One region of the Streptomyces sp. NPDC015131 genome, then DNA from elsewhere that is predicted to be linked to it. Evidence: riboswitches for the same ligand, from Rfam matches in the RefSeq annotation. Region 1 holds a riboswitch; the other holds the start of a gene.
What was found. A riboswitch is a leader RNA that binds a small molecule or an ion and turns the genes downstream of it on or off. The one in region 1 is predicted to bind cyclic di-AMP.
Positions count from the first base shown of each region.

Region 1 (4,463 bases):
ACGCCGTGCCGGAGCGTGCCCGCTGGCACTACCGGCCCCGCCACCGCTTCTGGCGCAGCCGGGCGGTGCGGGCGTCCGCGGTCGTCCTCGTGCTCGCGCTGTGCGGGCTGGTGATCCTCGCGCTGGTGCGGGAGCAGACCGGCACGGAGGGCTTCCTCGTCGGGCTGGGCCTCGCGCTGCTGCCCGTTCCGCTGCTGATGGCGGCGTTCCGCTGGCTGGACCGGGTGGAGCCGGGCCCCTGGCGGAACCTGCTCTTCTCGTTCGCGTGGGGCGCGTGCGCCGCCGCGCTGGTCGCCATCGTCGCCAACACCTTCGCGACCCGCTGGATAGCCACGGCCACGGCCGACCCGGCGTCCGCGGACACGCTCGGCGCCACCGTCATCGCGCCCGTGGTGGAGGAGAGCGCCAAGGCCGCCGCCGTGCTGCTGGTGTTCGTGTTCCGCAGACGGGAGTTCACCGGGATCGTCGACGGGGTGGTGATCGCCGGGTTCACGGCGACCGGCTTCGCCTTCACCGAGAACATCCTGTATCTGGGCAACGCCTTCGGGGAGGACCAGGAGTTCGGGACGTCGGGTTTCGCGTCCGTCACGGCGGCGACGTTCTTCGTCCGGATCGTGATGTCCCCGTTCGCGCACCCGCTGTTCACCGTGCTCACCGGCGTGGGCTTCGGCATCGCGGCGGCGGCCGCGCGCGGCCGGCGCGTACGCCGGGTGGCGCTGCCGGTGCTGGGGCTCGCCCTGGCCATGGGCATGCACGCGTTGTGGAACGGGTCGGCGGCGCTCGGGCCGTGGGGCTTCTACGCGGTGTATGGGGCGTTCATGCTGCCGGCGCTCGGGCTGCTGACGTGGCTGGCGATATGGTCCCGCCAGCGCGAGTTGCGCACGATAGCGGGCGAGCTCCCGGCGTACGCGTCGGCGGGCTGGCTGACGCCCGCCGAGCCGCCGGCGCTCTCCTCGATGCGGGCGCGGGCGCTGGCCCGGGGGTACGCGGCGCGCTGCTTCGGCCCGGCGGCGGCTCGCGCGGTCGGCGAGTACGAGGCGTTCGCGACATCGCTGGCGTTCCTGCGCCACCGGGCGCGCCGGGGGACGGTGGGCCACGACTTCATGGCGCGCGAGCAGGAGTTGCTGCACCACCTGTGGCAGCGCAAGGAGGTCGCGGGGCCGGCGCTGACGTACGCGGCGCGGGCGACCGGCCGGGTCCGGACGCCGCCTCCGCACCTGGACTACGGCGGCTACAACCCGTACCGCTTCTAGGGCGGGCCGGGCCATACCGGCAGCCCTGGCGTCGGGGGGTGTGCCGCCAGGGCTGCCGGGGTCGGGGCGCGGGTGGGCGCAGGGGCCAGGAGTGGGAAATGTGCGAGGTGCCCGCGACGGGGCGGGGGATCAGACGGAGAGGCCCTTGCCGCGCAGCCAGGCGAGCGGGTCGATGCCGTCGCCGCCCGGGGTGTGCACCTCCAGGTGCAGGTGCGGCCCGGTGACATTGCCGGTGGCGCCGACCCGGCCGATGGTCTCGCCGGTGCCGACCGTCTGACCGGCGCCGACCGTCATGGACGACAGGTGGCAGTACCAGACCTCGGTGCCGTCCTCCAGCTCCAGCACGATGCGGTAGCCGTAGGAGCCGGACCAGCCGGCCGACTTGACGGTGCCACCGTGGACGGCCTTGGCGGGGGTGCCCGTGGGGGCGGCGAGGTCGAGGCCGGTGTGGTAGCCGGAGGACCACATGTTGCCGGCCTGGCCGTAGGTGGAGGTGATGGTGTACGAGGAGGTCGGGAGCGACCAGCTGCCGGCGAGCTTCGCGAGCCGCTCCTCCTCGGCGGCCTTCGCCTTGGCGGCGGCCTCGGCCTTGGCGGCGGCTTCCGCCTTCGCCTTCTCGTCGGCGGCCTGCTTCTGGGCGGCGGACTGCTGGGCCTTGGCCTGGGCGGCGGCCTGTTCGGCGGCGGCGGTCTCGGCGGCGGCCTTCGCCTCGGCGTCGGCGGTGGCCTGCTGCTGCTCGGCCTGCTGGAGGATGCGGGCGCGCAGGGCCTCGCCGGCGTCGGCGGCGCTGCTGCTCTGCTGCGCGGCGGTGTCCCGGTCGCCGCCGGCGGTGAGGTTGGCCGCGGTGAGCGGTCCGCCGTCGGTCCCGTCGGCCGCGCCTCCGTCCCCGTCGCCGTCACCGGAGTCGGTGTCGTCGGAGATCAGGGAGCCGATGCCGGGCAGGGCCTCGGCGTCGGGGAGGTTGTCGGTGACGATGTCCGGCAGGGATATGGAGACCGCCGGCTTGTCCTGCGCGGTGGCCATGCCGCCCGCGCCGACCGCCGCGATGACGCCCACGCCGAGGACGGTGGAGCTGCGGGCGAGTCCGCCGCGCTGCTTGGCCACCCGGTGCCGGCCCCGGACGGGGCGGACGGACTCCTCGGTGGGGTTCCACTCCTCCCACTGCCCGTTTACGGGTGCGGCGTCCGGGGCACCCGACGTGCTGAAGGATCCGGTGGAACCGAGGGGAGCTGCGGGGGCAGGGCTGTTGGACGCCACGGAGGCGTACTCCTTTCCTTCCTTCTCGCCTACCGGGTTAGCTGACGGGTTCGGAGCAGGAAGGTCTCCTACGGGCCCTGTTCGGCCCGATTCACCCCATGGTGGTGGTTCCCCGGTTCCCTTGCGGAATTCGGCGCACGCGCACGGTGCCGTCTCTGGCGACGGCTGGGACGACCGCGCTGCGTTATCGAACGTTAATAGACGCAGGCTCCGGATTCCAAGCCGTTCCTACTGATCATTAACCACGAAACCGGGGGACGTACCCGCCCACAGCGGGGCACATCCGGGCGAGTTGATCGCGCATCAGAAACATGCATCCGCCACAGTTGTTCTGACGGTTCGTCATATGTTATGCGCAGGGGCGCCCGCCGACTACGCACCGTACGGACGGCGGAAAACACCACGCGCCCTTCAGGGCACGACCGGGATCGTGCGCCGCCGCTCCGGCTGGCCCTGCGCCGGCCGGGCGACCGCCAGCAGCGCCATGTCGTCGGTCGCCCCGCCGCCGGTGTGCCGCCGCACATCGCCCACCAGGGCGTCCAGCACCGCGTCCGGCCCGGGGAACAGCCGCCCCGTCAGCCGGGCCACCGGGTCGTAGAAGACCCCCCGCGCGTCACGCGCCTCCGACAGCCCGTCCGTGTAGAGGAGGAGCGTCGCGCCCGCCGGGTACGGCGCCTCGAACGCCCGGTCCGGCCACGTTGCCAGGTCCGCCATGCCCAGGGGCAGCGCCGGCACCGCCTGCTCCAGCGGCTCGACGCTCCCGTCCGCGTACAGCATCAGCGGTACGGGGTGCCCCCGGTCGAGCACCCGCACCACGTCCTGGCCCCGGGGGATCTCCGCCAGCACCGCCGTGGTGAACCCCTCGAAGGCGTCCAGGCCGTCCCGCCGCGTCCCCTCCCGCGCCAGCGCCCGCTCCAGCCGCTGCGCCACGCCCTCCAGCGAGCTCTCCTGCTCGGCCGCCTCCCGGAACGCCCCGATCACCACCGCCACGGCCTCGACCGCGCCCATGCCCTTGCCCCGTACGTCCCCCACCACCAGCCGCACCCCGAACGGCGTGTCCTGCACCGCGAACAGGTCGCCCCCGATGAACGCGTCCGCCTGCGCCGCCTCGTACCGCGCCGCCACCTGCAGCCCGCCGATCCGCTCGGCGGGCGTCGGCAGCACGGCCCGCTGCGCCGTCTCGGCGATCACCCGCGCCGACGCGAGCCGCTCCCCGCTGCGCCGCACGACCCGGTTGATCAGCAGCGCCAGCCCGGCCACCACGAGCACCGTGAGGATCTCGGTGAGGTTCTGCGTGTCGTCCTGGTACGCCTTGCCCAGGTGCAGCCCCCACATGGCCAGCACCGCGAACAGCCCGGCCAGCAGCGTGGCGCGGGCGGTGAACAGCGGCGCGGCGACCAGCGGGGCCGCGACGAACAGCGGTACGGCGGTGAACCGCGCCGGGGTCGTCAGGTCGTACACCACCCCGCCCGCGATCAGCAGCGCGGGCAGTGCGCTCACGAACCCCCGGGCCCACGCCCGCTCCCCGCCGTCGTCGCCGTCCCGCGCTCGCTGCCCCACCACTGGCCTCCTGCCCGGTCCGCCCACGGCTGCGGACGGTACCGCGCGCCACCCCACCGGAGCGGAGCCGCGCCGCACGGCGCCCCACCCTCCGCCGTCCGAGCGACGAGGCCCCGCGCCCCTCCCGGGACGCGCGAGCACGACGAAGGCCCGGTGCGCAATGCACCGGGCCTTCGTCTTCAGTAGCGGGGACAGGATTTGAACCTGCGACCTCTGGGTTATGAGCCCAGCGAGCTACCGAGCTGCTCCACCCCGCGTCGGTGAACACCACCCTACGCCATCCGGCGCACGATCCCCAATCCATTGCCCGCCCGGGCCCCCGGAGCGGGCCGGAGGGCGGGCGTGCCACCCTGGACGACCGCGTCAACGTCGCGTCAAGAGGGCGTCGCGGGC
Region 1 is NZ_JBIBVB010000010.1:16,457-20,919, forward strand. It holds gene ACF08D_RS30910 (PrsW family intramembrane metalloprotease) at 1-1,253, shown strand, start outside; gene ACF08D_RS30915 (M23 family metallopeptidase) at 1,383-2,510, opposite strand; cyclic di-AMP (ydaO/yuaA leader) riboswitch at 2,522-2,656, opposite strand; gene ACF08D_RS30920 (PP2C family protein-serine/threonine phosphatase) at 2,922-4,070, opposite strand; tRNA gene ACF08D_RS30925 (tRNA-Met) at 4,254-4,327, opposite strand.

Region 2 (4,463 bases), on a different contig from region 1:
CCCTCCTCGTCCTCGTCCGGGATCTGGTCGGAGTCGGCGACGAGGGCGACCTGCTCCAGGAACTCGGCGAGGGTGCCCGCGCCCTCGTCCTCGCCGCGGCCCTGCTCGTACTCCAGGGCGACGGCGGCCAGCTCCTGCAGGTTCTCGATGCGGGTCTCGTCCTGCGGGTCGGTGGACGCCTGGAGCTCGGCGAGATACCCGGTGCGCTCCAGGACGGCCTCCAGGACGACCGCCGGTCCGGCGCCGGACTCGACGACGGTGCGCAGCTCGTCCATCAGCGTGTTGAAGCGCTTCACCGCGTTCGCCGAGCGGGCCGCCATGCCGTACGCCTCGTCGACGCGGCGCAGCGCCTGCGGGAAGGTGATCTTCTCGCGCAGGGCGAGGGCGTCGACCATCGCCTCGGCGCGCTCGCCGATGCCGCGCTTGGGGACGTTGAGGATGCGGCGCAGCGGCACGTTGTCCTCGGGGTTGGCGAGGACGCGCAGGTACGCGAGGACGTCGCGGACCTCCTTGCGCTCGTAGAACCGGACACCGCCGACGACCTTGTACGGCAGGCCGACGCGGATGAAGATCTCCTCGAACACACGGGACTGGGCGTTCGTCCGGTAGAAGACGGCGACGTCGCCGGCCTTGGCGTCGCCCGCGTCCGTCAGCCGGTCGATCTCGTCGGCGACGAACTGTGCCTCGTCGTGCTCGGTGTCCGCGACGTACCCGGTGATGCGGGCGCCCTCGCCGGCGTTGGTCCACAGGTTCTTGGGGCGGCGGCTCTCATTGCGCTCGATGACCGCGTTGGCGGCGGACAGGATGGTCTGCGTCGAGCGGTAGTTCTGTTCGAGGAGGATCGTGGTGGCGTCCGGGTAGTCCTCCTCGAACTGGAGGATGTTGCGGATGGTGGCGCCGCGGAAGGCGTAGATCGACTGGTCGGCGTCGCCCACCACGCACAGCTCGGCCGGGCCCAGGTCCTCGTACCCGGTGCCGACCAGCTCGCGGACGAGGGTGTACTGGGCGTGGTTGGTGTCCTGGTACTCGTCGACGAGGACGTGCCGGAAGCGGCGGCGGTAGTGCTCGGCGACGTCCGGGAACGCCTGGAGCAGGTGGACCGTCGTCATGATGATGTCGTCGAAGTCCAGGGCGTTGGCCTCGCGCAGCCGCGCCTGGTACATCCGGTACGCCTCGGCGAGGGTCTTCTCGAAACCGTCGGCGGCCTGGTCGGCGAAGGTCTCCTCGTCGATCAGCTCGTTCTTCAGGTTGGAGATCTTGGCGCTGAACGACTTGGGCGGGAACTTCTTCGGGTCCAGGTCCAGGTCGCGGCAGACCAGCGCCATCAGCCGCTTGGAGTCGGCGGCGTCGTAGATCGAGAAGGACGAGGTGAAGCCGAGCTTCTTCGACTCGCGGCGCAGGATGCGGACGCACGCGCTGTGGAAGGTCATGACCCACATCGCGTTGGCGCGCGGGCCGACGAGCTGCTCGACGCGCTCCTTCATCTCGCCGGCGGCCTTGTTGGTGAAGGTGATCGCCAGTATCTGGCCGGGGTGGACGTGCCGGGTGGCCAGCAGGTGGGCGATCCGGTGGGTGAGCACCCGGGTCTTGCCCGACCCGGCACCGGCGACGATGAGCAGCGGGGACCCGGTGTGCACGACGGCGGCGCGCTGCTGGTCGTTCAGCCCGTCCAGGAGGGCGGCGGCGTCGACGACCGGACGCGGGGCGCCGTCGCGGTAGTGGCTGTCCCGGGCCGGGGGCACGTCGAAGTGACCGCCGAAGAGGTCGTGCGGGACCTCCTCCGGGGCCGGGCCGTGCCCGGGGCCCTCCCGGTCCTCGGGGGGCGGCGGGGGCTCCTCGGAGGCGTGGTTCCGGAGGTCCGCCAGGAAGCTGTCGTCAAAGAGGCTGCTCATCGCCTATCGAGTCTAGGCGGCCCCACTGACAGCCGTGGACGAACCGGCAAGAGGCCCGAATCGTCACGCTCCGCACCGGCCCGGCGACATCACGCCAAGGTCACGAAAACGTATCGGGCATATCGAACATCATCCTTCACAGCACCACCACAGTTTGGCTAGCGTGCTCGCCCAAGCGGTCCGTTTTCGCATCGGCGAACCACGCCGGTCGGACCGCTTACGCCGAATTCGTGCTGCCCTCCGGGGCAGTTCGGAACCGGGGACCCACCACGTACGACTCGTACGACCGAGGTGAATCGGCCCGCCGCCCTCGGGCACGGCCGTAGGGCACCTTCCGTTCCGCCCGAACCTGACAGCTGACCCGGTAGGCGGTCCACGGAAGGAGATGCCGGCCTTGGCGTCGCATCGCAAGCCGCGCGCAACGCGCACCTTGCACACCCTGCATGCCCACTCGCCCGCCGTCGGGGTCACGACGGCCGCCGCGCTGGCCTCGGTCACGCTCCTGTCGTCACAGGGCGCGACCGCCGCCACCGCCGCTCCGGGCGATCCGGACCGGGGGCCGACGGTCGAGGAGGTACAGAGAAAGGTCGACGACCTCTACCGGCAGGCGGGTACGGCGGCGACGCAGCCCGCGCGGACCGCGCCCCCGCCGCCGCGGGCCGTCCCGCGGCAGCGCACGGGCGGCGGAGGCGGTGACCGGACCGGCGGGGAGGCGCCCCGGGGCGGCGGCGAGAGGCTCGGCGGCCTGCCGGTCGGAAGCGGCCTGGGCGGCCGGAGCGACGTGAGCGGCCTGAGCGACCTGAGCGACCTGAGTGACACGGGCGACCTGAGCAGGACGGGCGGGAGCGGGACGGCCGGGGCCTTCGCGGGCGGGAGCGGGACGGCCGGGGCCGGGACCGGGGTGTACGCGGAGGGTCCCACCCTGGACAGGGCTTTCGCAGACGGGGCTTTCGCGGACGGAACCTTCGGCGACGGGGCGTTCGCGGACTTCGGGGGCGGGCCGCTCACGGACGCGACGCCCGCGGGCGGCACGCTCGTCGCGGGGGCGCCGGGGGACGTCCTGGAGGGCGCCCCGGAGGCGCCCGCGCCCGGCGCGCCGGCGTACGACCCGCTCACCGGCCTGGCGCCGGTACCGCCGATGCCGCCGGCGCCGACCCTGCCGCTCCTGCCCTCGCAGCCCGGGGCCGGGCCGGTGGACGAGCACCTGCCCCCGCCCGTGGCGAGCGAGCGGGTGCCCGAGGCCGACTGGGCGGCACCCGCCACGCACGCGGCGCCCGCCACGCATACGGCGCCCGGGCCCGAGGCGGACGCGGCGTCCGAGGCGCAAGAGTCGCTCCGTACCACCAAGCAGACCACGCAGCGGAAGCTCGCCGAGGCCCGCGCGGTGCTGGCCCGTGCGACGGCCGGGTCCGCACCGGCCCGGCGAACCGAGCCGTGCCACCCCGAACCGAACCGGGCCGAGCCGACCCCGACCGAGCCGAACCGGGCCGAGCCGTGCCGCCCCGGCGCGGAGGCGGGCCGCACCAGCAAGGCCCGCGAGGTGCTGGCCTTCGCCGAGGCGCAGATCGGCAAGCCGTACGTGTGGGGCGCGACCGGCCCCAGCTCGTACGACTGCTCGGGGCTCACCCAGGCCGCGTGGCGGGCGGCCGGGGTCGACCTGCCCCGTACGACGTGGGACCAGGCGATGGCGGGCACCCGGGTCGGCATCGAGGACCTGCGCCCGGGCGACCTGGTCTTCTACGACGAGCTCCGGCACGTGGCCGTGTACAAGGGCGACGGCCGGATCATCCACGCCCCGAGGCCCGGCGGACACGTCTGCGAGGAGGATCTCCACTCGATGCCGGTCGCCGGAGGGGTCCGCCCGGTCTGAGGCACCAAGAACAGGCTCGCCGCCGTTCGGATCTGTCAGGTCCAGAGGGTGGCGATGAAGATGTTCGCCATGGTCAGGCCGCCGACGGCTCCGAAGACGGCCTTGTCGACGCGCTCCTCGTCCCGCTTGACGTAGACCAGACCGAGGAGGACGACCAGGATCGCCAGCTTCACGCCGATCTTGACGTTGTTCACGGTCTGGTCGTCGGCCTGGTTGAGGCCGACGAGGACGACTCCCGTGATCAGCATGGTCAGCGCGCCGTGCAGCATCGCCGGACCGAAGCGCGCCGTACCCTCGCCCATCGCCTTCATCTGGGTCAGGAACCCGCCGAGCAGGCTGGCGATACCGATCACGTGCAGCGCGACGAAGACATTGATGAGTACGTCCATGGGGCGGAGCCTAGCCAGGGCGATACCACCGTTCGGCGGTAAGGGTCACCTCATTCGGCCCATCGGTCACGGCCGATACGGAAGGCGAGATTCCGTACGTGCGCGCCCCGTCGCTTCCGGTCGTGAACCGCCAGTCGCGGCCAATAGCGGTCATGCCCCCGCTCGGCCGTGACCGCCCGGCCTAGCGTCCTCCCCCAGGCCGACCGACCCCCGCCGAAGGAAGTGACCACCCCCGTGGCAGCGCACCGGAGACCCAAGCAGCACCCGCTGAGCGGCCGCGCGGCCGTCACCCTGGCGCTCGCCGGGGCGGCC
Region 2 is NZ_JBIBVB010000003.1:726,199-730,661, forward strand. It holds gene pcrA (DNA helicase PcrA) at 1-1,892, opposite strand, end outside; cyclic di-AMP (ydaO/yuaA leader) riboswitch at 2,103-2,279, shown strand; gene ACF08D_RS14520 (C40 family peptidase) at 2,287-3,762, shown strand; gene ACF08D_RS14525 (hypothetical protein) at 3,798-4,151, opposite strand; gene ACF08D_RS14530 (NlpC/P60 family protein) at 4,386-4,463, shown strand, end outside.
Region 2: it holds a riboswitch for cyclic di-AMP, as region 1 does, so the genes downstream of both, ACF08D_RS14520 (C40 family peptidase) here and ACF08D_RS30915 (M23 family metallopeptidase) in region 1, are expected to answer to the same signal.